2 regions of the Glutamicibacter sp. GQ173 genome follow, and region 1 is predicted to be linked to the other one. Evidence: predicted binding sites of a transcription regulator. Region 1 holds the regulator's gene; the other holds the start of a gene.
The links. The regulator HrcA, encoded in region 1, represses chaperone genes, less so after heat shock. The targets are predictions, from matches to a motif close to TTNGCACTCGNNNNNNNCGAGTGCNAA.

Region 1 (9,077 bases):
ACGAGCCGGAAACGTCTGTCGCCCTGGGCTTCGGCTTCCGCGTGGGCTTCTTGGGCCTATTGCACCTGGAAATCACCCGGCAGCGCCTGGAGTCCGAGTTCAACCTGGATTTGATTTCCACCGCGCCGAACGTGGTGTACGAAGTCATGGGCGAAGACAAGCAGATGATCACCGTGACCAACCCTTCGGAGTTCCCGGACGGAAAGATCCTGGAAGTGCACGAGCCGATGGTGGCCGCCACCATTCTTGCTCCGAGTGAATTCATCGGCGCGGTCATGGAATTGTGCCAGACCCGGCGCGGCACCATGCGAGGCATGGACTACCTTTCCGAGGACCGCGTGGAGATGCGCTACCACTTGCCGTTGGCTGAAATCGTGTTCGACTTCTTCGACCAGCTCAAGTCCAAGACCCGCGGCTACGCCTCGCTGGACTGGAAGGCCGATGGCGAGCAGGTTGCCGACCTGGTCAAGGTCGACATCTTGTTGCAGGGCGACCAGGTGGATGCGTTTTCCGCGATCACCCACCGGGACAAGGCCTACGCCTATGGCACCATGATGACCGGCAAGCTACGCGAATTGATTCCCCGCCAGCAGTTCGAGGTGCCGATCCAGGCTGCAATCGGTTCGCGCATCATTGCCCGCGAGAACATCCGCGCAATCCGCAAGGACGTTCTTGCCAAATGCTACGGCGGCGATATCAGCCGCAAGCGCAAGCTGCTGGAGAAGCAGAAGGAAGGCAAGAAGCGCATGAAGATGGTTGGCCGCGTGGAAGTTCCGCAGGAAGCCTTCATCGCAGCCCTGTCCACCGACGAGCCGAAAAAGAAGTAAATGCCATCAGTACTGCCTGACGGCGATCCGGCTCCGGCCGATGGTCTGCTCCCGGCCTCATGCGCGCATGAGGCCCAGGGGCGGACCATGTCCTTTTATGTCCATATTCCGTTCTGCACGGTGCGCTGCGGCTACTGCGATTTCAACACGTACACCGCCACCGAGCTGGGTTCGGGTTCGAGCCAGGCGACCTATGCTGCCACGGTGAACAAGGAAATCAGCTTTGCCCGCGAGGTGATGGACCGCTCGGGCCAGCCGCACCGGGAAATTGAAACCGTCTTCTTTGGCGGCGGCACTCCGACGCTATTGCCCGCCGGTGACTTGGTATCGGTGCTCGGTCAGATTCGCCGGGACTTCGGCCTGAAGCCGGGTGCGGAAATCACCACCGAGGCCAACCCCGATTCGGTGACCCGCGAGAGCTTGCAAGAACTGGCCGACGGCGGATTCACCCGTGTTTCCTTCGGGATGCAGTCTGCTGTGCCCCATGTGCTCAAGGTCCTAGAACGAACCCATGATCCCAAGCGGGTACCCCAGGCTGTGGCATGGGCTCGCGAAGCCGGCCTTGATGTCAGTGTCGATCTGATCTACGGCACTCCGGGGGAGAGCCTGGAAGATTGGCGCATGAGCATCGAAGCGGCGCTGAGCTACGAGCCGGACCATATTTCCGCCTATGCGCTGATCATCGAAGAGGGAACCAAGCTTGCTGCGCAAATCCGCCGTGGCGAGGTTCCCAATATCGACGATGACGACCATGCCGAGAAATACCAGATGGCTGATGAGATGTTCGCTGCCGCCGGTTTCTCTTGGTACGAAGTGAGCAATTGGGCCAAGACTCCAGCCAACGCTTGCCAGCACAATATTGCGTACTGGAAGGGCGGCGACTGGTGGGGTGCAGGACCTGGCGCGCATTCGCACGTCGGCGGCCTGCGCTGGTGGAATGTGAAGCATCCAGCTGCGTATCAGCAGCGCATTGACGCAGGGATCTCACCCGGACACGGCCGAGAGTACCCCGATGCCCAGGCTGTCCAGCTGGAGCGAACGATGCTGTTGACCCGCCTGAGTTCCGGCATGCAAATCAGTGAGCTCGATGCCACCGGGCGCACCAAGGTCGCGGGGCTGATTGCTGATGAACTGATTGATGCCAAGGCGGCTTTTGCTGGCACCTTGGTGTTAACGCAACGAGGCCGGCTGCTAGCCGACCTCGTGGTGCGAGAATTGCTCGATTTCTAGACCTGGGTAGAACTGCTACTTCATCAGGCGAAGATTGAACTTGTAGCGGTAGGGGCGTCCCTTGTTGGCCTGAATGGCGGCAAGGGCGCCCGATACTGTCATCGTGACCCACAGGGCCACGGCAAGCACGGAGAAGAGCCAGCCGATGCCGGGCAGGATCGTGCATACGTTCAGCGCGATCGCCAGGATCGTGAGCGGGAAAGTGAAGTTGAAGGCTTCCTTGGATTCCTGGGCGGTGAATGCGCCTCGGTCACGAAAAACCGCAAAAATAATGGCAGACGGAATGCAGCCGAGAATGGCGCCGAAGTGGGCCATGGTCGACCATTGCCGGTCCTCGGTTGGAGTCAGCGGCAACGCAGCGGTTCGCGATCCTTCGAAGCGCGAATTCTCCGATGACTGCGTCTGGCGTGAAGTCACTATTTTCCCTTGTCTTGCTGTGGCTGGTTTTCTTCTCCATCATAGCTGGCTCGGTTCACGCAGAGGCTGGTTTACCGGGCTAAAGTCCAGCTATTGGTCAATTGTTAGGAAACCGTAATCTTCGGTGGTCAGAAAATCGATCAATTCTTCTATTCTTCCCAAAAGCTGTGGTTCCAGCTGCCCATAATGCGAAACCGTGGACAGGATCCGCTGCCATCCGATACCGATATCCTCGGCAGTTTCGTGCGGCCAGCCAAAGGCGCGGAGCACACCGGTTTTCCAGTCGGTGCCCTTGGGGATGACAGGCCAGGCCTTGATTCCGAGCGTCGCGGGCTTGATCGCTTGCCAAACGTCGATATACGGGTGCCCGAGAATCAGGACGTTCTGTGCTGCGCCGGGGACCTTCATGGCCTCGGCGGCAATATGGGCCTCTTTGGTGCCGGCCACGAGGTGGTCAACGAGGATGCCAAGGCGGCGTTCCGGGGACGGGGCAAAATCGCGGATGGCTCCGGCCAAGTCGTCAACACCGTGCAGTGGTTCAACAACGATCCCCTCAACACGCAGGTCGTGGCCCCAAACCTTTTCCACGAGTTCCGCATCGTGCTTGCCTTCCACCCATATGCGGCTGGCACGTGCCTGACGGGCCTTCAATCCGGTGACCGCCCGGGAGCCGGATGCCGAGACCATGGTCTTGGGCTGCGCGGCCTTGGCTACCGGATCAACCATCTCGACGGGTTCGCCTTCGAGATAGAATCCGAAACCGGCCTGGAACGAGCGCGTCTTGCCATGGCGGTCCTCCAGCACGATGATGCGCATGCCGCCGGACTTCTCGGTACGCATGACTTCGCCAACCCAGCCTGAGGTGGCGTCTTCCAGAACCATGCCGCGTTCGATGGGTACCTGGCGGAGTTTTTTCTGTGCCGGGGCACTGAGATCTTGCGGTCCCCAGGAGTAATTAGCCACGTACTGCCTTTCGCTGTGATCGAATACGCTCGAAATCCAATGCTAGCAACCGCTGAACGTATTAGACTTGGCACTTGACAGGTTAGAGTGCCAAACCCTTCTGATAGGGATGCCAAGGAGGTGGCGTTGTGAGTGAGCTTCGGCGTTTGGATGTTTTGCGCGCCATCGTGGAAGACTACGTCCAGTCGCGTGAACCGGTTGGTTCCAAGGCGCTGCTCGATCGGCACAATCTTGGCGTCAGTGCGGCCACGATCCGAAATGACATGGCCTTGCTGGAAGAAGAGGGCCTGATCGCTGCCCCTCACACCTCATCGGGGCGTATTCCGACCGAAAAGGGCTACCGCCGTTTTGTCGATGAGATTGGCGAGCTCAAGCCGCTGTCCAGGGCCGAACGCGATGCCATCAACAAGATCCTGGATGACTCCACCGACCTGGATGAGATGCTTAAGAGCACTGTCCGGCTCTTGGCCAGACTGACCAATCAGGTGGCGATGATCCAAGTGCCGCACTACGACACCGCGTCGCTGAAGAACCTCGAACTGCTCAGCTTGGGCAGCTCCCAGGTGCTGATGGTCATGATTGCCTCCAACGGCACCGTTGACCAGCGCATGATGGCCGTTGCGCGCTTGTACTCAGATGCCGAATTGGCCGACCTGAAGCTGTGGCTGCTCAATAGTTTCGAGGGAGTCCAGCTCGCCGATCTGAGCGGCAAGCTGACCCGCGCCGGGCTGAACCCGCAGCAGCAATCCGAGCCATTGGTGGACAGCGTATTGCATGCCTTGGAAGAAATGGCCCAGGCAGCCAATACCCAGCGCATCATCATGTCTGGAACAGCCAACTTGGCCCGCGTGGAAGGCGACTTCCCGCTGACCATCACCCCGGTGCTCGAAGCCCTCGAAGAACAGGTCGTGCTGCTCAAGCTCTTCTCCGAGCTGGAGGCCGACTCGCGCGGCGTGGCGGTGGCCATCGGCACCGAGCATCACTACGGGCAGCTCTCGGAGGCCGCGGTGATTGCCACGACCTACGGTGCCGACGTGCGCAACAAGCTTGGCGTGCTCGGCCCGACCCGCATGAACTATCCAACATCGATGGCCTCGGTGCGGGCAGTAGCCCGCTACCTGTCAAAGATTTTGGCGCACTAGCTACGCTGGCGATACGCTTAGCATTTTTTGAATTTTGCATTTTTAGGAAAGGACACGGCGAATAACGTGAGCTCGCATTACGAGACCCTGGGCGTTGCCAAGGACGCGACCCCTCAGGAAATCAAGAGTGCCTACCGAAAGCTGGCACGCAAACTGCACCCGGATGTGAATCCAAGCGAGGACGCCGCAGAGCAGTTTAAGCTTGTGACCCGCGCTTACGAGGTTCTTTCCGACCAGACCAAGCGCTCGAACTACGATGCAACTGGCGATGAGAACGGCAACGGCCACCCAGGCTTTGGCGGCGGCGGCGGCCAGGGCTTCGGCGGGTTCGGCGACATCTTCGAGCAGTTCTTCGGCGGCGGCCAGGCCCAGGGCCCGTCATCCCGTACCCAGCCGGGCCGCGACGCGCTGATCACCATCACGATCGACTTGGAAGACGCAGTCAAGGGCACCGTCTACCCGCTGGAAATGGAAACCGCAGTCACCTGCAAGACCTGCAACGGCACGTGCACCCGTGAGGGCACCAGCCCGGTCACCTGCGATATCTGCCACGGCGCCGGACAAGTGCAGCGGCCGGTCCGCTCCTTCCTCGGCCAGATGATGACGGTGGAGACGTGTGCGGCCTGCCGAGGATTCGGCACGACCATTCCGGACCCCTGCTTGGAGTGCAACGGCGAAGGACGCGTGCGCGAGCATGTCTCGAAGTCGCTGAATGTTCCAGCAGGTGTCGATTCGGGCACCCGCATCCAGCTGCGCGGCCAGGGCGAAGCAGGCCCCGGCGGTGGACCGAATGGCAACCTGTTTGTCGAGGTCGACGTGCGCCGCCACAAGGTCTTCGAACGCGCGCAGACCGACCTGCACGCCAAGATGAGCCTCCCGATGACCGCAGCCGCACTGGGTTGCGAGCTCAAGCTGGAAACCTTCGACGGCGAACAGCCGATCAATGTGGAAGCCGGTGCGCAAGACGGCGACACCGTCACCTTGCCAGGTCTGGGCGTGCCACGCCTTCGTGGTGGCAAGCGCGGCGACATCATCGTGCATCTTCAGGTGGAGACCCCGACCAAGCTGGACGCTGCACAGCGCGATCTGCTCGAGCAGCTGGCCAAGCTGCGTGGCGAGGAAATGACCGCTGGACGCGTTGAGCATTCAGGCGGCATGTTCTCCCGGCTGCGCGACAAGCTGAACCAGCGCTGAGCATGAGCAACCACAGCTTCGTCATCGACACCGAACTGGCACGAAACTCAGTGCCGGGGGAAACCTTGGAGCTCTCCGGTCCTGAGGCCCATCACGCGGCGACAGTCAAACGAGTCGCAGCAGGTGAGTACCTGGACTTGCTCGACGGCCAGGGCCTTCGCCTTACTGTCGAAGTGCTGGGCACCGGCAAGGATCTGCTGCGCGCCAGGGTGCTCGAATGCATCCAGGAAACGGGCAGCGACCATCCGGTCACCTTGGTGCAGGCGCTGTCCAAGGGCGAACGTGATTTGCAAGCCGTCGAGTCAGCGGTGGAGCTTGGAGTGCTTGCCGTGCGCCCGTGGCAAGCTGACCGGTCGATCGTGCGCTGGAATGCTGCCAAGGCGGATAAGGCCCTGGCCAAATGGCGGGCCCAGGTCCGCTCAGCCCAGAAGCAATCGCGTCGCGCTTTCGAACCCGAGGTTTTGGCACCGGCTCATTCCAAGGAACTAGCGAAGGCTGTTGCTGAGGATGTCCAGGCTGGGGCACTGGTTCTGGTGCTGCACGAGCAGGCCACGCAACCGGTGGCAGCGCATGTCACTGGCTGGCTTGCCGGGGCGGAGCAGGGGCAGAAGGTTGTGATGATCGTCGGCCCCGAAGGGGGAATCTCCGATTCGGAGCTGAAGTCATTCACCGATGCTGGAGCGCATGCCGCCTTGTTGGGCCAGCACGTATTGCGGGCTTCCACTGCAGGACCGGCAGCGCTGGTATTGATCCGGCATTTGCTTGGAGAAATCTGACTAGTATGGCTATTCGCGGGCACCTTGTGAAAGGTTCCCGCGAATTTTTGGTTACTTGCGAAAAATAAAGCGGTTCGAGCGCCGGTTATTTAACCGTGAAGACCGAAGTCACTTCGCCGACTTTTGCATCCGATTCGGTTTCCATGCCCCAGAAAGTGAGCCTGTAGGAACCGGGGGAGAGCCGCTCGCTGATGCTGAACGCGCCATTTTTTTCAATTTTTCCGGGGATCACCTGCTTCTGCGCGGTGATCACCGTGAGTTTGCCGTCGGCGTCTTTTTTCTGCAGGGAGTAGAAAGTTCCAATATCAAATTTGGTCGTTCGTCCATTGATCCGCACTTTGCCTTCTGCCAGTACAGTTCCGTACTGCGGATCCACGATCCAGATCGGCGCCATGAACTTGGGGTTGCGCTCATAAACGTCTTTCAGCCGATACCCGTCAAAAACTTCAGCATTCGGCTGGCCATCAACAAGGATTTTTACCGTCGGAGCAGATTGGCCCACCAGAAGGCCGGAACTAGAGGCTGCAGCCGTTGCCGTGAAGACCAGCTGCTGGATCGAGCGTTCCGAGAGGCCTTCATCGAGATGTGCGCTGAAGACCTTGGCGGGCAAATCCAAGGTGATCACGTTGGTGCTGCTCATCGAGACGCCGATTTCGTCGGATGCGCCCAGATGCGTGTAGCGATGCGGTCCGGCAGGCTCTGCGGTCAGCAAGGTCCAGATGGCGTCGCCGACCGGTTCATTGTGGCGGTTATCCGGCAGATACTCGCGATACAAGAACACTCCGGTATCCGTATTTTCCAGCCAGTAGATCGGCAGCTTGGTTGCCATGCCGATCTGTTCACCAGCGTCGGTGGCACTAGGCAGGTTCAAGGACTCGGCGTTTGCGCTGTAAGGCATCTCAAAGGAGCTCTCGCGATTGCTTAGGCCGCAACCAGCGGCGATCACGAGGGCGGCAGCAATTCCGACAACGCCAATTCGGCGCGGAATTTTCTGCAAGAACCTTGACTGCACTACATACCAATCCGTGAAACTTTTTCGGTTTTGGGCTCGCAAAACATTTTGGAGCCGCTGTCATAGCTTGCCATACGAGTTGCCGCGATCTGCCCGAAATCGGCCCCACTTGCTAATCCGTAACCAAATCTATATCTTCGCGACCTGCTGGAAATAGATTCATTTAAGACTACTTTCAGGTTCTGCTCTTACGCTCAGGCCTGAATTTCCACCGGAAAACCCGATGACTGGATAGAATGGAACCAAGGATAAAGCAACACCACCATCAAGCTCACCAAAGGGGCACCAAGCACTGCATGCAGGTTGAACAGAATAAAACGCAAGCGGACTCGGAGTCCGCATCGCTCACCATTAGTTTTGATACAGCTGAACTCATGATTGCTACCTTGGGCCCGAATGATGAGCTCTTGCGAATCCTCTCCGGCGCCTACCCGCAGGTGAGTTTCCGGCCTAATGGCCAAGCCCTTGTGCTGGCAGGAAACCCGCAACAGGTCCGCAAGGCGCAGCGGGTGGCCGAAGAAGCACGATCGCTGGCGATGCGCGGTTCACGCATGAGCGCGGAGACCATCGAGCAGATCATCAAGATGCTCAGCGCCGGGAACCCCGACGCGCCCACCGATGTTCTGGGGCTGAAGATCCTCTCTGGCCGCGGCCGTTCCATTCGCCCCAAGACGGTTAACCAGAAAAGCTACGTCGATGCCATCGAAGAGTCGACCATTACCTTCGGCATCGGGCCTGCAGGCACTGGCAAGACCTTCTTGGCCATGGCCATGGCAGTCGCCGCCTTGCAGGACAAGCAGGTCAACCGGATTATCCTGACTCGGCCTGCAGTTGAAGCGGGGGAGAAGCTGGGCTTCCTGCCCGGCTCGCTAACGGAAAAAATCGACCCGTACCTGCGTCCGCTCTACGATGCGCTGCACGACATGGTTAATCCTGAGACCATTCCGCAGCTGCTTGAAGCGGGAACCATCGAGGTAGCGCCCCTGGCATATATGCGCGGGCGCACCCTGAACGATGCCTTCGTCATTCTCGACGAAGCGCAGAACACCACCAGCGAGCAGATGAAGATGTTCCTGACCCGTTTGGGCTTCGGCTCGAAGATGGTCGTGACCGGCGATATCACCCAGGTCGATCTTCCCAACAACGCAACCTCCGGGCTGCGCATGGCCAGCGACGTGCTTGAAGGGATCGATGACATCGCCGTCTGCCGGCTCGACGCATCAGATGTGGTCCGCCATCGCCTGATCGCTGACATCGTGTCCGCCTATGACCGCTGGGACGATACACGACGCAAAGGACACAACCGGGGACGGCGCAGCAAATGAGCATTGAAGTAAATAACGAAACCGAATACGACGTCGACCTCCAGGACGTCAGCGCCCTGGCCGACTCGGTGCTCAAGGCCATGTACCTGCACCCTGAAACCGAGGTGTCGGTGGTATTCATCGACGAAGAGGCCATGAGTGCACTGCACGTTGAGTGGATGGACCTTGAAGGTCCCACCGATGTCATGAGC
Region 2 (18,152 bases), on a different contig from region 1:
GGATTCGATGGCTGGGAGGGGCGAACGGTTCCCATGGGCGGATCGGTGACCGGAGAAGTCCTGGAGGGGCGGGTCCCGGATCCGGGCTATGTGGTGATGGTGGCCGTCGAGGACCCCGACGCGACGGTGATCGGTGCCCCCGTGCGCAATGCGCAGGGCAGGATCATCGCGGCCCTGAGCATTGCAGGACCGAGCTTCCGGATGGGCGAGCAGGCGGTAGCGGCCCTCGGTGCCGCGGTGTGCTCAGCGGCCGAAGAGCTTTCTGCGCAACTGGACTCGCGCCTCCTACCAGGCGCCCTCTAGCCCGGGCAAAGCCGTCGGGCACCGTGGATGCCGAGGGGAACCGCCAGCTTGCCGAAAGCGGGAGGCCGCTACACGGGTGGTGAACATGCGCCGGCGTGTGCCGAAGGACACCCTATGGACTTGCCCCTGGATTGGCACCCTGCCGGCAGGCCTGATATAGTTATGGAGTTGTCGCAATCGCGGATGACACCGTAGTTTTCCCATGGTCAGCCATGAGGTATAGAGTTACGGCGATCATAGCGTGGGGGAAACGCCCGGTCCCATACCGAACCCGGAAGCTAAGACCCACAGCGCCGATGGTACTGCACTCGGGAGGGTGTGGGAGAGTAGGTCATCGCCGGGCATAATTTGCCGAAGGCCCCGAACGAAAGTTCGGGGCCTTCGATGTTTAACCGGCGCGTTAATGCGAAAAAGCCGAGGGCCAGAAAAGACAGCTCTTCTGGCCCTCGGCTTCGCGTGGTTTAGGCTTCGCTTAGCCGCAGGCCGCTCTCTGTATCAAACAGATGCACGTGCTGCAGGCGAGGAGCAATATTCAGCTTCTGGCCTCGTGCAGGTGGCGTGCGGCCATCAACGCGAACCACAACCATCTGGGTTTCGCCAGCAAGCTCAGCAGAACCGTAGATGTACGCGTCGGCGCCGAGTTCTTCGACTACGTCAACGACGATCTCTACGCCCTCGCCGGCACCCACGATCTCGATGTCTTCCGGGCGGAAGCCCAGCGTGGTTCCACCCTGGGCGCCCGGAGCCTGGATCAGGGTAGAGCCGAAGGCCACCTGCCCATGAGCAGATTCCAGCTTGACCAGGTTCATGGCCGGGGAGCCGATGAAGCCGGCAACGAAGACGTTGCGCGGACGGTCATAGAGCTCGCGGGGAGTACCGACCTGCTGCAGTTCGCCATCCTTGAGCACCGCAACGCGATCGCCCATGGTCAATGCCTCAACCTGGTCGTGAGTCACGTATACGGTGGTGACGCCAAGACGGCGAGTCAACGAAGCGATCTGGGTACGAGTCTGCACACGCAGCTTTGCGTCCAAGTTGGACAGCGGCTCATCCATCAAGAAGACCTGGGGCGAACGGACAATTGCGCGGCCCATGGCCACACGCTGGCGCTGGCCGCCGGAGAGAGCCTTCGGCTTGCGGTTCAGGTACTGCTCCAAGTCGAGCAGCTTGGCTGCTTCCAGAACGCGGCGGTTGCGCTCTTCCTTGTCAACGCCTGCAATCTTCAACGCGAAGCCCATGTTCTCGGCAACGGTCATATGAGGGTACAGCGCGTAGTTCTGGAAGACCATTGCGATGTCGCGATCCTTTGGCGGAACGTTGGTCACGTCCTTGTCGCCAATGAGGATGCGACCGGAATCGACCTCTTCCAAGCCTGCGAGCATGCGCAGGGTGGTGGACTTGCCACAACCCGACGGGCCCACGAGCACGAGGAATTCTCCGTCTTGGATTTCCAGGTCGATTGCATCCACGGAAGGCACGAGAGCGCCTGGGTAGATACGGGTGGCCTTATCAAAGGTCACAGTTGCCATGATGACAATCCTTTCACGGGCAGGTACGTGCCCGACGATCCATAGTGAAAGTGAAATAGGACACTTTAGTCTCGCATGGAAACCAGAATTTGCAAAAGCTCTGGCAACTGTTGCGGAGAAGCTATATGATGAGTGGCCAAAGTCGGCCCTGATCCTACTTTTATCCCAAGATCCTTGGGTTCCAATACTTTAAATCCGTTTTCGTCGGTGACATCATCACCGATGAAAAGCACCGCATCAACCTGTAATAAATCTTTAAGCCACGTTAAGCTCTCGCCCTTGTCTCCTTGATGCACCGAGGCCTCAAGGACCGCCTTGCCCTCGAGGAGCTTGGCACCGCCCATAGCGTTCAAAGCGGCCTTGGCCCCGCCGAGCGCGGCGTCGGCGGCAGCGGGTGCTGCACGGCGTACATGCAGCACGGTCGCCGAAGGCTTGTATTCCAGGCTGACATCCTCGTAGGAATCGGCCACGGCCTCGAGTTCCCTGGTGATGCGAGCCAGCAGATTCTGCTGTTCGCAGCTCAGCGGCTTTTCGATCCATTGCCCTTGGAAAGGATCTGGCAGCAGGCGCTCAGCACCGTGCGAGCCAATGCAGATTTCCGGCAGAGGCTCGGGATAAACCTGCGCCAGGGACGCTAAATTGCGGCCGGAAACCAAAGCGGCAAAAACGCCAGGCAGTTGCCTGAGCGTTTCAAAAACCTCAGCCGACTCCGGAAGAGGCCGGGCGTCTTCGGGGCGGTCGACGATTGGCGACATTGTCCCGTCAAAGTCCAAAGCCACAAGAATATTCTGATGAGCTGCAAACCTGCTCAGCGCGGCGTGCAGTTCTGGGTCGAGGTCAGACACGTTTGTATCCCATCGTGAGTGTGCGGATCCTGGTGCCGGGCTAGCGGACGATGGCATCTGTCGAGGAAGCGGCGCTGATCTCAGCAAGTTCCGCGAGGAATACCTCAGACCAGCGGGCCACGGTGTTCACCTTCAGATGCCGGTTCATCCGTCGCATCCGCTTCTCTTGCTCAGCCTCGTTCATATTGACGGCCTGGATGATCTTGTCCTTCATGCCGTCGATGTCGTGCGGGTTCACCAGTACGGCTTGGGTCAGCTGGTCAGCGGCGCCCGTGTATTCGGAAAGCACCAGTACACCACGGCCATCCTGATGTGCTGCGACAAATTCCTTGGCGACCAGGTTCATGCCATCACGCAGCGCGGTCACCAGCAAAACATCGGCTGCCAGGTAGAGGGAAATCATCTCGCGCAGCGGGTAGGACTGGTGCAGATAGCGCAAGGTGGTGTGGCTCAGGGTGTCGTGCTGTCCGGTAATTTGCCCAACCATCAGTTCGACCTGGTCGCGCAGCTCCATGTACGTATCGACGTTTTCACGGCTCGGGCTGGCCACCTGGATCAGGCACACATCGCCGGCGCGCAGTTGCTCGTCTGCAAGCAACTCGCCGTAGGCCTTGAGCCGGTGGCGAATGCCCTTGGTGTAGTCGAGGCGATCCACACCGAGAATCACGGTTTTTGGATTGCCCAGCTCATTGCGAATCTGCGCGGCGCGGGCAATGATCTGCGGGTCGCGGGAGAGCTTTGCGATCTGTTCGGTATCAATGGAGATCGGGTGGGCCTTGGCCCGGCAGAGATTCTGCATTTGATTGGCAGCAGGGGGAGTGGCGACGTCGCCCTTGGTGGAGTAGTCGGTAAAGCGGCGCAGGCAGCGAAGGAAGTTGGAGGCATCAGCTTCGCGCTGGAAACCAACAAGATCGGCGCCTGCCAGGCCTTGCAGGATCTGGGTACGCCACGGCAGCTGCGAGAAGAGACTGGCTGCCGGGAACGGGATGTGGAGGAAAAAGCCGATTTTCAGATCCGGCCGCGCCAAGCGGATCATCTGGGGCACGAGCTGCAGCTGGTAGTCATGGACCCATACGGTGGCATTCGGGGCGGCAATTTTCAGCACCGCGTCGGCAAATCGCTGATTGATCTTCTTGTAGCGGTCCCACCATGTGCGGTGGTATTCCGGGGGCACGATCACATCGTGATAGAGCGGCCACAAGGTGGAGTTCGAGAATCCTTCGTAGTACAGCTCCAGATCGTCTTCGCTCAGCGGCACTGGGACCAGATGGATGTCATCCTTGTCGAAGCTCTCCAATTCTTCGTTAATACCACCATGCCATCCAACCCAAGCACCGTCCGAAGCTGCCATGATCGGCGCCAGAGCAGTCACCAGGCCACCGGGAGAACGCCGGAAGCCTTGTGTCCCGTCGGGATTCGTGATCCGGTCAACGGGCAGCCTGTTGGCTACGACTACCAAATCGTAAGATTGCTCGGTATTTTGGCTTGGTGCTGGGGTACCCACTTAAACCTCCTGGTTTGATCAAACTGTGCACCGGCGGGGTGCGGATTCGTCGGTTCTGAGTGAATGACTTTGTATTCGATTTTTTCTGTTGCGCTTTGCGGAAGGCCTTGGTGAAAAGCCGCTCCTATTGAAATCATACTGAATTTTTTCTCTTGCCATGTGAGGTGCGGCACGCTAAGTGGTGCGTCACAGCGGGCCCTGGTCCGAATCGGATGCCTTGCGCTCATGACTTGGTTGAATGATCAAGTACAGGCCTGGGTCTCGCTTTGGGCGCTGTATGCACAAGATATGCGTGTCCTGTGAAGGGTGGGCAATCTGGGGTTTTCCGGGATATTTGCGCAAAGAGTTGGCTAAGCTTGACACAGATGACTGTTCGCTGCTGACTGAGGAACCACCAAATTTATGTCTACGAATAATCCGCGCCCAACTAAGGCGCAGCGCAACGCGAGCGCTCGCGAAAAAGCTGCCCAGCTACGAGCCAGCCAAGAAGCCGCTCAAAAACGCAAGTCACTTTTCGTGAAGCTTGGCGTTCTTGTCGCCGTCATTATTGTTATCGCACTGGTAGTTACGCTGATCGTCCGAAACAACAATGCGAAGATTGAAGACAGCGGTGCCACTCCTCAGGGCGCGACGGCTGCCGGCGGCATCATGGTAACTTCCGCTGACTCGGTTGCTGAGAAAACTACCGACCAGGTAGACGTTACGAAGCTGACCGCTCCCGAAGAGCCCCTGGCTGCTCCTGAGCCGCGTGACCTGATTGTCGCCAAGAAGGGCGAGCCAATCAACATCACCATGTACGTGGATGCCAATTGCGTGCACTGCGCCGACTTCGAAGCCACCTACGGCGACCAGATCGAAAAATGGCTGGCCAATGGCGACGTTAACGTCGAGTACCGCAACGTTGGGTACCTCGATGGTGGTTCGCCAACCAACTTCTCCTCGCGTGGCGCCAACGCTCTTGCTTGCGTCGCCGATGAGAGCCCAGCTGCCTACATGAAGTTCGTGAAGGCACTGTGGGGCCACTACCCAGAAGGCGAAATGAAGAACGCTGAACTGGCCCAGATGGCAGTGGACAATGGAGCCAGCGAATCCGTCAGCGACTGCATCGAAGGCGACAAGTTCCGCCCATTCGTCCAGTATGCGACCACCGCAGGCCAGTACGATGGCGTGAAGGGAACCCCTTCGATCTTCATCCAGGGCAAGGAACTCGTTTTGGGCACCGATGACTTCCCGACCAAGGTTGAAGAAGCGATCAAGGCAAACAAGTAAGTCCAAAGCCTAGCCCTAGACAACGAGGCGCGATCCGGTAAAATTTCTTATTGATCTCGCACCAAGACAAAGGGGAAGAAAGCCATCCGTGGTTTTCTTCCCCTTTGTCTTGCCCGCAACCCCTGCCGATTCGCAGACCAGCGGTGTTTTCAGATATTCTTATCCGGTACGCCCCCTTAGCTCAGCTGGCCAGAGCGTCTGTCTTGTAAACTGAAGGTCACCGGTTCGAATCCGGTAGGGGGCTCCACACTGGACGTAGCCCAGATGAGAACCGTGTTCATGATCTCCCATGACGCGGTTTCTTTCATTTCTGCCACCAGCATCATGGTGCTGAAGCCGTGCCTGCAAACCGGATGAGCACCGCACCGGTAGAATTCCTAGCGAGACCACAATCCTTGAGCCAGGGCGGATCGGCCCGATGTTCATCACCATTTGGAGGAGCCGACCATGGCCGGAGGCCTTGTAGCACTTTTGGACGACGTAGCTGCCCTGGTGAAAGTGACTGCGGCATCCCTTGACGACATAGCACTGGGCGCCGCCAAGGCGAGCACCAAGGCCATGGGCGTGGTGGTCGACGATGCTGCGGTAACGCCGCAGTACGTGGAAGGCATTTCGCCCAAAAGGGAACTGCCGATCATCTGGAAAATCGCGGTGGGCTCCATCCGCAACAAGCTGGTCTTCATCCTGCCAGTCGCCCTGCTGCTGTCCTACTTCGCCCCATGGGCGCTGACCCCGATCCTGATGCTCGGTGGCGCCTACCTGGTCTTCGAGGGTGCGGAAAAACTTCTTGAAGCCTTCGGATGGATCAAGCATCACGGCGCCGGCGAAGCAGGCAAGGAGCGTGATGAAAAGTCCATCATCAACTCAGCGGTGCGCACCGACTTGGTGCTCTCGGCGGAAATCCTGGTGATTTCGCTCAACGAGGTAGCCCACGAACCGTTCCTTACCCGTGCGCTGATCCTGGTTGTTGTTGCCGTCATGATGACCGTGGTGGTTTACGGCGCGGTGGCACTGATCGTGAAGATGGACGATATCGGCCTGCACATGGCCGCGAAGCCGCGCAAGCTATCGCAAAAAATTGGCCGCGGCCTGGTCAAAGCCATGCCGATCATCATGTCCGTGCTCAGCAAGGTCGGCGTGGTTGCGATGCTGTGGGTCGGTGGCCACCTGTTGCTGGTGGGCATGGACGAACTTGGCTGGCACGCCCCGTACGGCTTTGTGCACCATGTCGAAGAGCTGGTGCATCACGCAACCGGTTCAGCAGGCGCGGTGCTGGGATGGTGCGTCAACACCGCATTCTCCTGCGTGGCCGGATTCATCATGGGCGCGATCATTACGGTGATCGTCCTGGGGATTCAAAAGCTGCGGAACAAGGGCAAGGTCGAGGCCGCCCACTAAGGCCCAAGCCCGGGCCGGCACCCCGCGTACAATGGATAAGTTGCCGCCCCAGGCGCGGTCATCCGCGTCCAGCCAAACTGTCTGGCCGCCATGGAAAGATCGATGCGTGTTGAGTAAAGAACAAAAAGAGCAGGCTGCTGCCCGTCATGCGCGCGGAGCCTATTTCACCCCGGAACCCGTCGCCGCCTTCATGGCGCAATGGGCCCTTGATGGCCAGGCCGCGAGCGTCCTGGAACCCTCGTGCGGTGACGCTCAATTCCTTGAAGCCGTGCATCGCGAGCTGGGGGAGCGACAGGGCGGTGTGCAGCTGCTGGGCTACGAATTGCACGAGCCCACCGTGGCCCAGGCCCGCAAGCGACTGGCCGCCCAGGGAATCAACGCGCGGATTGAACAAGCGAACTTTTTTGATATCGACGGCACCGCGGACATGGACGTGGTGATCGGCAACCCTCCCTATGTGCGCTACCAGCTGCACCGGGGAGCGGATCGCCAGCGTTCGCGGCTGGCGGCCAAAGCAGCCGGGGTGGAACTGAACGAGCTGGCCAGCATCTGGGCGGCCTTCGTGGTTCACGCGACCAGCTTCCTGGCTCCGGGCGGGCGGATGGCCCTGGTGCTGCCCGCGGAACTGATGTTCGTCAACTACGCCGGCGTGGTGCGGGCGATGCTGCTCGAGCGCTTTGCCACCGTCCACCTGGCAGTCTTTGAAGAACGGCTCTTTGCCGACGCCCAGGAAGAGGTGGTGCTGCTGCTGGCCGAGGGCTACCAGCAGGGCCCCAGCGGCCATTTCCAGCTGCATCAATTCCGCAATACCCAGGACCTGGCCCAGTTGGGATCCGGCACCCGCCACGAACCGCAGCGTGCCGCGGATCGCTGGACCGGTTCGCTGGTCGGGCTCGAAGCCCAGGGCATTCTCGCCGCCGCCAGCGCCCAGGGCCATTTCGCCCCACTCAAGTCCTGGGGCGAAACCTCGCTCGGCGCGGTCACCGGCAATAACAAGTGGTTCACCTTCAGCAGCGATGAGATCCATGAGCTCGGATTGCCAGAAGCGGACCTGATTCGCATTTCACCGCCTGGCTCCAGGCACCTTCGCGGACTGGAGCTTGACCAGGCCGGGTGGGAACAGCTGCGGGATCACGGAGCAGCGGCCTATCTGTTCAGGCCCTCGGGCGAACCGAGCGCCGCGGGAGAACATCTTGTGGCCAGCGGCGAGCTGTCCAACGTGGACCAGGCCTACAAGTGCAAGGTGCGCTCGCCGTGGTGGCGGGTGCCGGTGCTTTCGGTGCCGGATCTGTTCATGACCTATATGAACGCTGATACGCCGAGGCTTACAGCTAACGAAGCCGGCGTGCACCACATCAACTCGATCCACGGCGTTTACCTCGGCGCGGACGTGCGCGAGCTGGGCCGCGGCCTATTGCCCTTGGCCTCGCTGAACACGCTGACCATGCTGGGCGCCGAAATGGTCGGGCGATCCTATGGCGGCGGGATCCTCAAGCTTGAACCGCGCGAGGCCGATGTGCTTCCGGTGCCTTCCATCGCCATGGTGCAGCGCTTTGCACAGGAACTGCACGCCATCAAGCCGCAGGTGCGCGAAATGCTGGCGGCCGGGCATAAGCAAGAAGCCACCGAAGCGGTAGACCGGATCGTTCTGGAACAAATGCTCGAGCTGGATCAGGCAGCGGTGGAAACCCTGCGCGCAGCACGCAGGAACATGCTCGATCGCCGCAAGGCGCGAAGCAAAGCGGTGAAGGGATAAACGTGGCTAATCCTGTGGTTGAGAAAACCCTGGCCTTTGCGGAATTTGATACCACTTTGATGTCAGCGGCCAAAGACTCGCCGTGGCTGAGCAACGGCGCGGTCACCGAAGAATTCAACCCGTCCTATTCCGTGCTGGAACGGCTGTTGAGCATTCCGGTGCGCAATAAGGCCGTCACCCGATCCGGGCGCTTTGCCCAAGGCGTGGACGCCTGGCTGGCCCACGAACTGCGTCGTGCCGGATTTGACGCAGACCTTGTCTGGCCGCGGCCCGAGGCGCCGCGGGTGCTCTCCAGCGACATCTTGGACCTGTTGCGCCGATTGCCCGAGCGATTGGCCGACGAGGTCCACGAGTCGATCATGGCCGGAAAGGCGGGGAGCACCGATGCGAGGATCCTGGGCCGCGCCTACATGAAACAGACCGATGTGGTGATGACCCATTGGTCCACCGGCCCCGAGCTGCTGCTGAGCACCAAGGCCATGACGTCATCGTTCGGCAAGAACCTCGCCAACCGCTATGAAGAAGCCTATGGAGACGCAGCGAATCTTCGCGCGCGGTATCCGCTGGCAGCGGTCGGGTTCTTCTTCGTGCAACGCGCCACCATCCTTGAATCGGAACCGGCGGCCTTCCGCCGCACCGTGGACATGATCCGCAAGCTGCGGGACTTCGGCGATGGGTTTGGCTATACCGCGACCGGCCTGCTGCTGGTCGACTGGGACGACGACTCGGATAACCCGGAAGTCAGGTGCGTGCACCCTCCGGTGCCCCAGGACATCGCCACGGCGCAGTTCCTTAATGCCATGGTCGACACCGTCCTTAAAGTCACCCCCATCGACCTCCACGAAGCGGCCCGCGCTCGCCGAGCCGGTGAAGTGGCGCCGCTGCCCGGTCATGAATGGGCCGACGAGCAGCAGGACGCCCTCTTCTAGGCCCTAGATCATTCCAAGTGCCGGCATCTGGTCGCCGCAGGGCAGCTGAATGCCCAATGATGGCCCGATTGTTCCAGCCGCGGCAAAACATGGCGCAGGAATCGCGGCTGGCGGCGCGATGATCTCCACGCAGTCTTCCGAGGCCTGCGGCAAGTTCTCCACCCACTCCCACGCGGCCTGGGTAGCACGGTAGATGAACTTCAGCCGGCCATCCTGTTCGAAGCTGCGTTCGCGGTCCCACAGCTCGGAGCGTTCGTAAAAGGCCCAGGAAGCAGGATTTTGCGCATCGATCACGATGATGGGCGTTTTGCCCGAGCGCACTGCGTGCTCCAGGCGCAATGAGGTCACATGCTGGCGGATGCCCAACCGGCGGTACTCGGGGCGCACAGCCATGCAGCCCAGCTCCACGGCGTTCATCGAGTCGGTGGGTGCGACGATCGAGTCGTGAACCAACCCGGCAGCCACGAGCGTGCCACGGTCGCGCACCGTGACCAGCAGGCTGAGCCGGTCGAATTTCTGGTGCCAGCGCTGGTCGATGACAGGGTAGAGCTGTGCCAATTCTTCACGCTGCTCTGGCAGAACGCAGAGCGGTGACAAGGAAAAGTTCAAGTTTTCAAACACTGGGTACGGTCCTAGAGAAAAAGAACGAACGAAAAATGAGGCTTTTGCGCGACCAGGTCTGACCTGCCGTGCGGTTTCGTTGGCCTTGAGGGGACCGATGCCGGCGGCTTCCGGCAACTTCCTTGTAGGGTCCAGTTTGAGCTCGATGAGCTAGAAAAATTATGGAGTCTAAAGTCCCGTTTTGACAAGTGGAAACAGCTACTTTTAGGTGACATGAAAATAAACTATTTGACGCGGTTTTTCCGGGCTGATCATGTGGCATATCCGGAGGCTGAAAGATCACCGTGCGCTTGGGTCTGAGCGCGTCTGCCGCGGTGCGGCCTGCCGCTTGAAGCCGGCTGCCGATTTGGTGCGCGAGTTATCACCAGCTAAGATCATTTAGGTGCTTGGCCCTGCGGTCAAAGCGCAAGTATGGATCTTTAGCTCAGTTGGTTAGAGCGTTCGCCTCACACGCGAAAGGTCGCTGGTTCGAGTCCAGTAAGATCCACGAAAAAATGCCACCAGAGATGGTGGCATTTTTGCGTTCATGGAGCTTCGCCATGCAAAGCGGGCTCTAGGCCCCGAGCAATTCGTGGACGCGGGGCTTCACTTCTTCGCCCAGCAGCCTAATGCTGTTCATCATGGCCTCATGCGGCAATGATCCGGCTGAGTACTTGATGTCAGCGCGGGATAGCCCGAGTTTCCTGGTGGCCGAGGCGAGCTTCGAGGCTACGGTTTGCGCGCTGCCGGCCATCATTGCCCCCTCCGGCCCCATGGCGGCCTGCAATCGCATCTTGCTCGCTGGCGGCCATCCGCGCTCGGCGCCCAGCCGGTTCATGGTCCGCTGGTAATGAGGCCAGAGGGTTTCCAGCGCTTCCTCGTCGCTGCCGGCCACCAACCCGTGGAAGTGCGCGGCCACCGGTTGTTCATCGTGCCCGAATTCCTTGAGGGAACGTTGGTACAAATGCACCAGTCCTTCAAAGCCCGAGGGCTGGCCCCCGATGATGGCCAGGAACAGCGGAAGCCCGTGGCGCGCGGCGCGAACAACAGACTGCGGGCTGCCACCGACGCCCACCCAAGTGGTCAGCGGCTGGTTCTCCAGCAGGGGATAAACCTGCTGGTTGCGCAGTGCGGAGCGGTGCTTCCCGTGCCAGACCACCGGATTTCCATGGCGCAATCTGGCCAAGAGATCCAGCTTCTCCTCGTAGAGCTCTTCATAGTCATCAAGCTCGAAGCCGAACAACGGGAAAGATTCAATAAAAGATCCGCGCCCGGCCACGATTTCGGTGCGCCCCTGGGAAATGGCGTCGAGGGTTGCAAAGCGCTGGTACACCCTGACCGGATCATCGCTGGAAAGGACCGTCACGGCGGTGCCCAACTTGATCTGCTTGGTGGTGCTGGCCAATGCAGCCAACACGATCTCCGGGGCGGATACGGCATAATCATCGCGATGGTGTTCGCCGACGCCAAAGAAGTCCAGATTCGCTGCTTCGGCCGCCTGGCCCTGGGCGATGACGTTGCGAATCACCTGCGCATGGGTCAGAGGATCGCCCTGAGCGTCCTCGCTGATGTCGCCAAAGGTTTCGGCGCCGATCTCCGGCAAGAGAAGTTTGCTGCTCATCAATGACCTCCGATATGTATGCAAAAGCATCTAAGTTCAAATACTTGCAACCACAATCGAGCCGGCGATATTCCGCAGGCAGGAATTGCCGGGAAATGTGTTCGGCGCTACCTAGTGACTTACGCACGTTCACGCGAACTTATTGCCCATGGGTTGTATCGTAAATTGCATGGGAAAGCATTGGCTGAGGGGGCAAAATTAGTGGCGCATCGATCTGACGAAGAGCATGGTGCTGTGCCACCACAGATCGGCGAAGATCCAGCGCCATCGGCCGGTGCACTACCTCGTATTTCCACCAGTGAAATCAACATGGGCTTTCATCCGGAAGTACCGCTAGAAGAGCCGCCCACTGCTTCTGAGCTCCCGCTGAACACGGCAGTCAGCGCCAACGTGGCCGCTGCCGACGCCTCGGATATCGAGTGGCGCACCGGCCAGGTCCACACCACCGATGAAGGCATCACCCTGATGCCAACGCGCGCCAACCCGGTGGCGCGCCGGCTGCTGGCAAAAATGTGGATCTCGGACACCCCGCCAACCCAGGCGCTGAACATTGTCGAGCGTCTGCAGGGAACCCCTTACGCCAATCCCAAGGTCAACGACCAGCAGGACGCTTCATCGCGTCGCACCATGGAATTCGCCTTGGACTTGGGGGAGACCCTGATCCGCTATGGCGCTGGCGCGTTGGAAGTGGAAACCAGCATCATCGCGGTGACCGCAGCGCTGGGTTTGAGCCATTTGGACGTGGACATTACCAACCAGTCCTTGCACTTGAACTACAGCCCGCCTGATGCCGAAAGCTATTCGGTATTGCGCGTGGTCCGTTCCTATACCTCCAACTACGCAGGGCTCGTCCTGGTGCATGAGCTGGTCTCGGACATCATCGCGGGCGGCGTGTCGCGCAGCGCTTCGGCCAAGCGCCTGAAAGAAATTACGCGCCGGCCAAAGCCCTTTCCCCGGTGGATTGTCGCTTGCGGGCGTGCCCTGTTCGCAGCGGCATTTGTGCTTTTCATTGGCGGCTCATGGGCCGGCGCGCTGGTGGCCATGTTCTCCTCCAGCCTAGTCACCCAGATTGGCCGATACGGCTCGCGCTGGCGGGTCCCCGAATTCTTCACTATTGCCGCATCGACGATGGTCATCACCGGCATCGCATTGATTGGGCATCAGTTGCATGCCCCGTTGGATCCGGCGCTGGTGGTTTCCGGCGGTATCCTGCTCTTGCTGCCTTCGGGGCGGTTTGTCTCGGCGCTGCAAGATGCGATCAACGGTTTCCCGGTGACTGCGGTGGGGCGCTTGTTCTCCGCCAGCCTGACCTACGGCGCGATCTTGAGCGGCATTGCCGCGGCATTGGTGGTCTCCGATGTGCTCGGCGGCGGGGAAGTCGATGTACACCAGATCGTGACTACCGAGTACCCCGCATGGCTCTTGGTCGTGCTGGTTGCTGTCGCCATTGTGGCCGGTGCCATTACGGAGCAAAGTGCGCTCCGCTTGCTGCTGCCTACCGCTGGCATTGCGGTGGGCGGCTACCTCGTGCAGCTGCTCGCCGAGAACATGGGCCTGGGCGACCGTGCGGTTCCAGCACTTGTCGCCACGGTCGTCGGTTTTGCGGCTCGCTTCGCGTCAGACAAATTGCGCACGCCGCAGCTAGTTCTGGCAGCACCGGCGGTCATGTTCCTGCTTCCAGGCCTCATGATCTTCCGGGCGATGTACGGCATCGTGATCAACGTCGATGACATGGCTACAGGTCTCGTCGAGATGTTTAACGCGATGGCCATCATGCTCTCCATCGCCGGAGGAGTCGTCTTCGGTGAAACCCTTTGCCGCCCGCTCACTTCTAACGCCCGGCGCGAACGGCGACGCATCCGCCGCCGCTAGGCGAGCGGCAAAGTCCAGTCAATCGGCTCTTGTCCCTGTGCGGACAGGAGCCGATTGGCTTCTGAAAAGGGTTTTGAGCCGAAAAAGCCCCTCGAAGCCGAGAGCGGCGATGGATGGGCGCTGCGCAATTGCGGCAGATTCCCCAGGGCAGGCGAGAACTTCTGTGCATGATTGCCCCAGAGAATGGCGACCGGGGGCGCGGAACGCTCGTTCAGAGCGGACAGCAGGGCCGCGATGATTGGTTCCCACCCGATCTTTTGATGTGAACCGGCCTGGCCTGCGGTGACCGAAAGCACCTGGTTGAGCAGCAGTACCCCGCGTTGCTGCCAGGCACTCAGATCAGGATGCGACGCTGGGGTGATCCCCAAGTCGGCTTCGAGCTCCTTGTAGATGTTATTCAACGAGCGTGGCAATGGGCGGACATGCTTGTTGGCCGCAAAGGCCAAACCGTTGGGATGCCCCGGTGTCGGGTAGGGGTCTTGGCCGATGATCAGGACCTTGACCTCAGCTAAAGGCAAAGATAGTGCGCGGAACATCACCTCGGGATCGGGGAGCAATGTTTCGCCTTGTGATGAACGTTCGGTTAATTCGAGGGCAAGCTGGCGAAGATTTTCATCTTGCTTGCTGAGCGCTGGAACCCAATCTTGAGCAATAAATCCGTGGTCGGCCATGGATTGCGCGCCGTGGAAGAACGGGAATTCTGCTGGTTCATACACGGGTGCCGGCGGTGGCCCAGGAGCCTCGAACAGGGGTTCTTGCATTTCATCCATAGACGCTATTGTTCCGTTTTTCTGGCGTGCCTGTGCCAGGCCACACGGCGATAGCTAAAGAGATTGGTTAGAATGTCGGTGGTATGTCTACCAGTGGTGGAGTACATGCATGAATGAAATGCGCAAAAACTGAGCCGAGGACAGAGGTGAGAACGGATGGCTGAGAAAGAGTTGTTGGTGGATTTTGTGATGAACCCAGACTCGGAACTCGACGAACGTTCGCAACAGATCCTGAGCTTGGAAAAATTGTGGTGGAAGTATGCCGGAGCCAAGGAACAAGCGATTACCAAGCAGTTCTCCATGTCTCCAACCAATTACTATCAGCTGCTGAACCAGCTGATTGAGACGGATGCGGCGATGGCCTACGACCCGATGCTGGTTAAGCGACTGCGCAGAACACGTTCAACAAAACGTCGTGTGGGCGGTAAGGTCGGCTCGGGACGATAACCCAGCCTGCCGTGACCAGTCAGACCTCGAGCAAGGACAAGAATGACCAACTACCCGCGTGACGAATTTGATCGCGTTCCGGAGTTCAACACCCGTGTCGGTTCACACCATGCGCACGGATGGGCGCAGTCCGCGGCCTCAAAGTCAACCGGTGGCAAATTGCTGTGGGTAGTGCTGACGGCCGTGATCGTCCTGGTCATCGGTGTAGCATCCTTCATCTTTGGCCCCCAGCTCAAAGACAGCCTCGCGGGCCCTTCGAGCGATGAGAGCTTGCAGTCCCAAGACGGCGGGGAGTCTGCCGATAGTTCGCAGGAGGCTTCACCCAGCGAATCCGCATCGCCATCCAGCACCATCGATGAAGCAGACGTGCTCTTTGGCCAGAAGATCGGCGTGTACAACGGCGCAAATGTTGCAGGCGTCGCGGGTGCTGGCGAAGAGGCCATGGCAGAAGCCGGGTTCACCAACATCGTCGCCGATAACTGGAGCAAGCCGGCGGATGTTTCCGCTGTGTACTACATGTCAGAGGCCTACCGCACCACCGCGGAAAAAGCTGCTGAAGTCCTTAATATTGACGAAGTTTTGCAGACCAATAACATTCCCGATCGGGTCACCATCGTGCTGGGCACCGATGACCCGCTGGGGCTGAACGAATAATTCGTTCATAATTCCCTTCGCTCAGAGCCGACCGGCTTGCACTCGCCATGCGAGAGTGCCAATATTTGTATTAGCACTCTTACGCTGCGACTGCTAACGCCGGTCGGTTTTTGCGTTCCCTGCGGAACGTGAACGCACCAGTTAGCGCCACGGCGGACGGAGCGTGGAAAATACCTCAGATAGCGAGAGCTGAAACGGTTGCCGGCCCGATGCCGCACCGGTCCACTCGTCCGTCGCGGGCGCTGTCTGTCGGTTGCATTTTCGCAAAATCGTCCCGAAAGGACCGAAAGCCACTATGGCCAAGATGATTGCATTTGACGAGGAAGCACGCCGCGGACTCGAGCGCGGACTGAACACCCTTGCTGACGCGGTAAAGGTGACCTTGGGCCCACGCGGCCGCAACGTTGTTCTGGAGAAGAAGTGGGGCGCTCCTACTATCACCAACGACGGCGTGTCCATCGCTAAGGAGATCGACCTCGAAGATCCTTACGAGAAGATCGGCGCCGAGCTGGTCAAGGAAGTTGCCAAGAAGACTGACGACGTCGCTGGCGACGGTACCACCACCGCTACCGTGCTCGCACAGGCACTGGTCAAGGAAGGCCTGCGCAACGTTGCTGCAGGTGCCGACCCGATCGCACTGCGCCGCGGTATCGACAAGGCTGTAGAAGCCGTCACCGCAGAACTGTTCGCCGCAGCGAAGAAGATCGAATCCAAGGAGCAGATCGCTGCTACCGCTTCGATCTCCGCTGGCGACAAGGAAATCGGTGGCCTGATCGCTGAAGCTCTCGACAAGGTCGGCGAGCAGGGCGTTATCACCGTTGAAGAGTCCAACACCTTCGGCCTGGAGCTGGAGCTGGCCGAGGGCATGCGCTTCGACAAGGGCTACATCTCCGCTTACTTCGTCACCGACGCAGAGCGCCAGGAAACCGTCCTGGAAGACCCATACATCCTGATCGTCAACTCGAAGATCTCCTCGGTCAAGGACATGGTTACCTTGCTGGAGAAGGTCATGCAGTCGAACAAGTCGCTGCTGATCATCGCCGAAGACGTCGAGGGCGAAGCCCTGGCCACCCTGATCCTGAACAAGATCCGTGGCCTGTTCAAGTCCGTTGCCGTCAAGGCTCCGGGCTTCGGCGACCGCCGCAAGGCCATGCTGACCGACATCGCCATCCTGACCGGTGGCCAGGTTGTTTCCGAGGAAATCGGCCTGTCCCTGGACAACGTTGGCCTCGAAGTTCTGGGTACCGCCCGCAAGGTCGTTATCACCAAGGACGAGACCACCATCGTTGAAGGCGGCGGCGAAGCCGACGCGATCGACGGCCGCAAGGCCCAGATCGCAGCCGAGATCAAGAATACCGACTCGGACTACGACCGCGAGAAGCTGCAGGAGCGCCACGCAAAGCTCTCTGGCGGTGTCGCTGTGCTGAAGGCCGGCGCTGCTACCGAGGTGGAGCTCAAAGAGCGCAAGCACCGCATCGAAGATGCCGTGCGCAACGCCAAGGCAGCCGTTGAAGAAGGCATCGTCGCCGGTGGTGGCGTTGCACTGATCCAGGCTGGCGCTGCTGCATTCGCAAAGCTTGAGCTGGAAGGCGACGAAGCAACCGGCGCGAACATCGTTCGCGTTGGCATCGAAGCTCCACTGAAGCAGATCGCACTGAACGCTGGCATGGAGCCAGGCGTTGTCGCCGACAAGGTCAAGGGCCTGCCTGCTGGCCACGGCCTGAACGCTGCCACCGGTCAGTACGTTGACCTGCTGGAAGCTGGCGTGAATGACCCAGTGAAGGTGACCCGTTCGGCACTGCAGAACGCAGCTTCGATCGCTGGCCTGTTCTTGACCACCGAAGCTGTTGTTGCAGAGAAGCCAGCTCCTGCTGGCGCTGCCCCAGCCGGTGGCGATGACATGGGCGGCATGGGCGGAATGGGCGGCTTCTAAGCCCTCCATGCTGATCTAGTGCATCACCTGCGCTGATGGCCTGGTACCTTCGGGTACCAGGCCATCAGCAGTTAACGCGGCGAATACGGGCTAGGGCATCCAGCTCTGCAGATGTTCCAGCTCTCGACCCAAGTTGGTTCGCGCAGCCGATTCCCACCGTTCGCGTCCAGCTGCCGTAGCGTAAATCGAGACCTTGGCCAGCAGGGCCGAGAGTATCTTGCTGCGTCCTTCAGCCAAAACGTGGCGGGGAAGGTGGGCATACTCTTGATAGATCGCATGGGCATAACGTTGATAGGCCGGTTCGGGGCGGGCCAATACTTCCAGATCCGCATCGCACAAGATCCGTCCCAGGCGGTCCGTTTCGCCCGGGTTATGTCCCGCGGTCAGCAAGATCAGGTCGCTGATCGCACCAACAGCGGCCGGGGAGAGCACTCCGTCGAGTCTTTCACGTGCCAGCACCGCAGATTTGAATTCGTCCTCGCTGCTCCCTTCATATACCGCGTCGTGGAACCACGCCGCCAGCTGTACCAGCAGGAGTTCTCCAGGTGAAAGCTTTTCACCGAGGCGATCCACCGCTTCGAGCACCGAAAGCAGATGGACGCGGTCATGATAATAACGGTGGTCCTGGGACCACATCTCGAGCAGCTCCTGGCCCAGCTGCGGCTCGGTCGGCAACGTCCGCGACCACCGCCGACGCAAGATGGCGTTGAGCTTTTCAGGGC

Region 2: groL (chaperonin GroEL) is a predicted target of HrcA. The motif match lies at 15,533-15,559, and genes of this name have one in related genera.

What each region holds. Positions count from the first base shown of each region.
Region 1 covers NZ_JCAXDT010000002.1:211,314-220,390, reverse strand. The annotation lists gene lepA (translation elongation factor 4) at 1-827, shown strand, start outside; gene hemW (radical SAM family heme chaperone HemW) at 828-2,057, shown strand; gene AC6CHO_RS04955 (DUF4870 domain-containing protein) at 2,073-2,474, opposite strand; gene AC6CHO_RS04950 (DUF3097 domain-containing protein) at 2,565-3,437, opposite strand; gene hrcA (heat-inducible transcriptional repressor HrcA) at 3,566-4,579, shown strand; gene dnaJ (molecular chaperone DnaJ) at 4,646-5,773, shown strand; gene AC6CHO_RS04935 (16S rRNA (uracil(1498)-N(3))-methyltransferase) at 5,776-6,549, shown strand; gene AC6CHO_RS04930 (GerMN domain-containing protein) at 6,635-7,546, opposite strand; gene AC6CHO_RS04925 (PhoH family protein) at 7,858-8,886, shown strand; gene ybeY (rRNA maturation RNase YbeY) at 8,883-9,077, shown strand, end outside.
Region 2 covers NZ_JCAXDT010000007.1:237,392-255,543, reverse strand. The annotation lists gene AC6CHO_RS13015 (IclR family transcriptional regulator) at 1-303, shown strand, start outside; rRNA gene rrf (5S ribosomal RNA) at 530-646, shown strand; gene AC6CHO_RS13005 (ABC transporter ATP-binding protein) at 765-1,832, opposite strand; gene otsB (trehalose-phosphatase) at 1,898-2,611, opposite strand; gene AC6CHO_RS12995 (alpha,alpha-trehalose-phosphate synthase (UDP-forming)) at 2,718-4,181, opposite strand; gene AC6CHO_RS12990 (DsbA family protein) at 4,584-5,450, shown strand; tRNA gene AC6CHO_RS12985 (tRNA-Thr) at 5,621-5,697, shown strand; gene AC6CHO_RS12980 (DUF808 domain-containing protein) at 5,898-6,848, shown strand; gene AC6CHO_RS12975 (HsdM family class I SAM-dependent methyltransferase) at 6,955-8,604, shown strand; gene AC6CHO_RS12970 (hypothetical protein) at 8,607-9,533, shown strand; gene AC6CHO_RS12965 (GNAT family N-acetyltransferase) at 9,537-10,154, opposite strand; tRNA gene AC6CHO_RS12960 (tRNA-Val) at 10,568-10,641, shown strand; gene AC6CHO_RS12955 (Atu2307/SP_0267 family LLM class monooxygenase) at 10,708-11,754, opposite strand; gene AC6CHO_RS12950 (threonine/serine exporter family protein) at 11,989-13,626, shown strand; gene AC6CHO_RS12945 (uracil-DNA glycosylase) at 13,623-14,396, opposite strand; gene AC6CHO_RS12940 (DUF3263 domain-containing protein) at 14,553-14,843, shown strand; gene AC6CHO_RS12935 (LytR C-terminal domain-containing protein) at 14,886-15,497, shown strand; gene groL (chaperonin GroEL) at 15,793-17,430, shown strand; gene AC6CHO_RS12925 (DUF4031 domain-containing protein) at 17,521-18,152, opposite strand, start outside.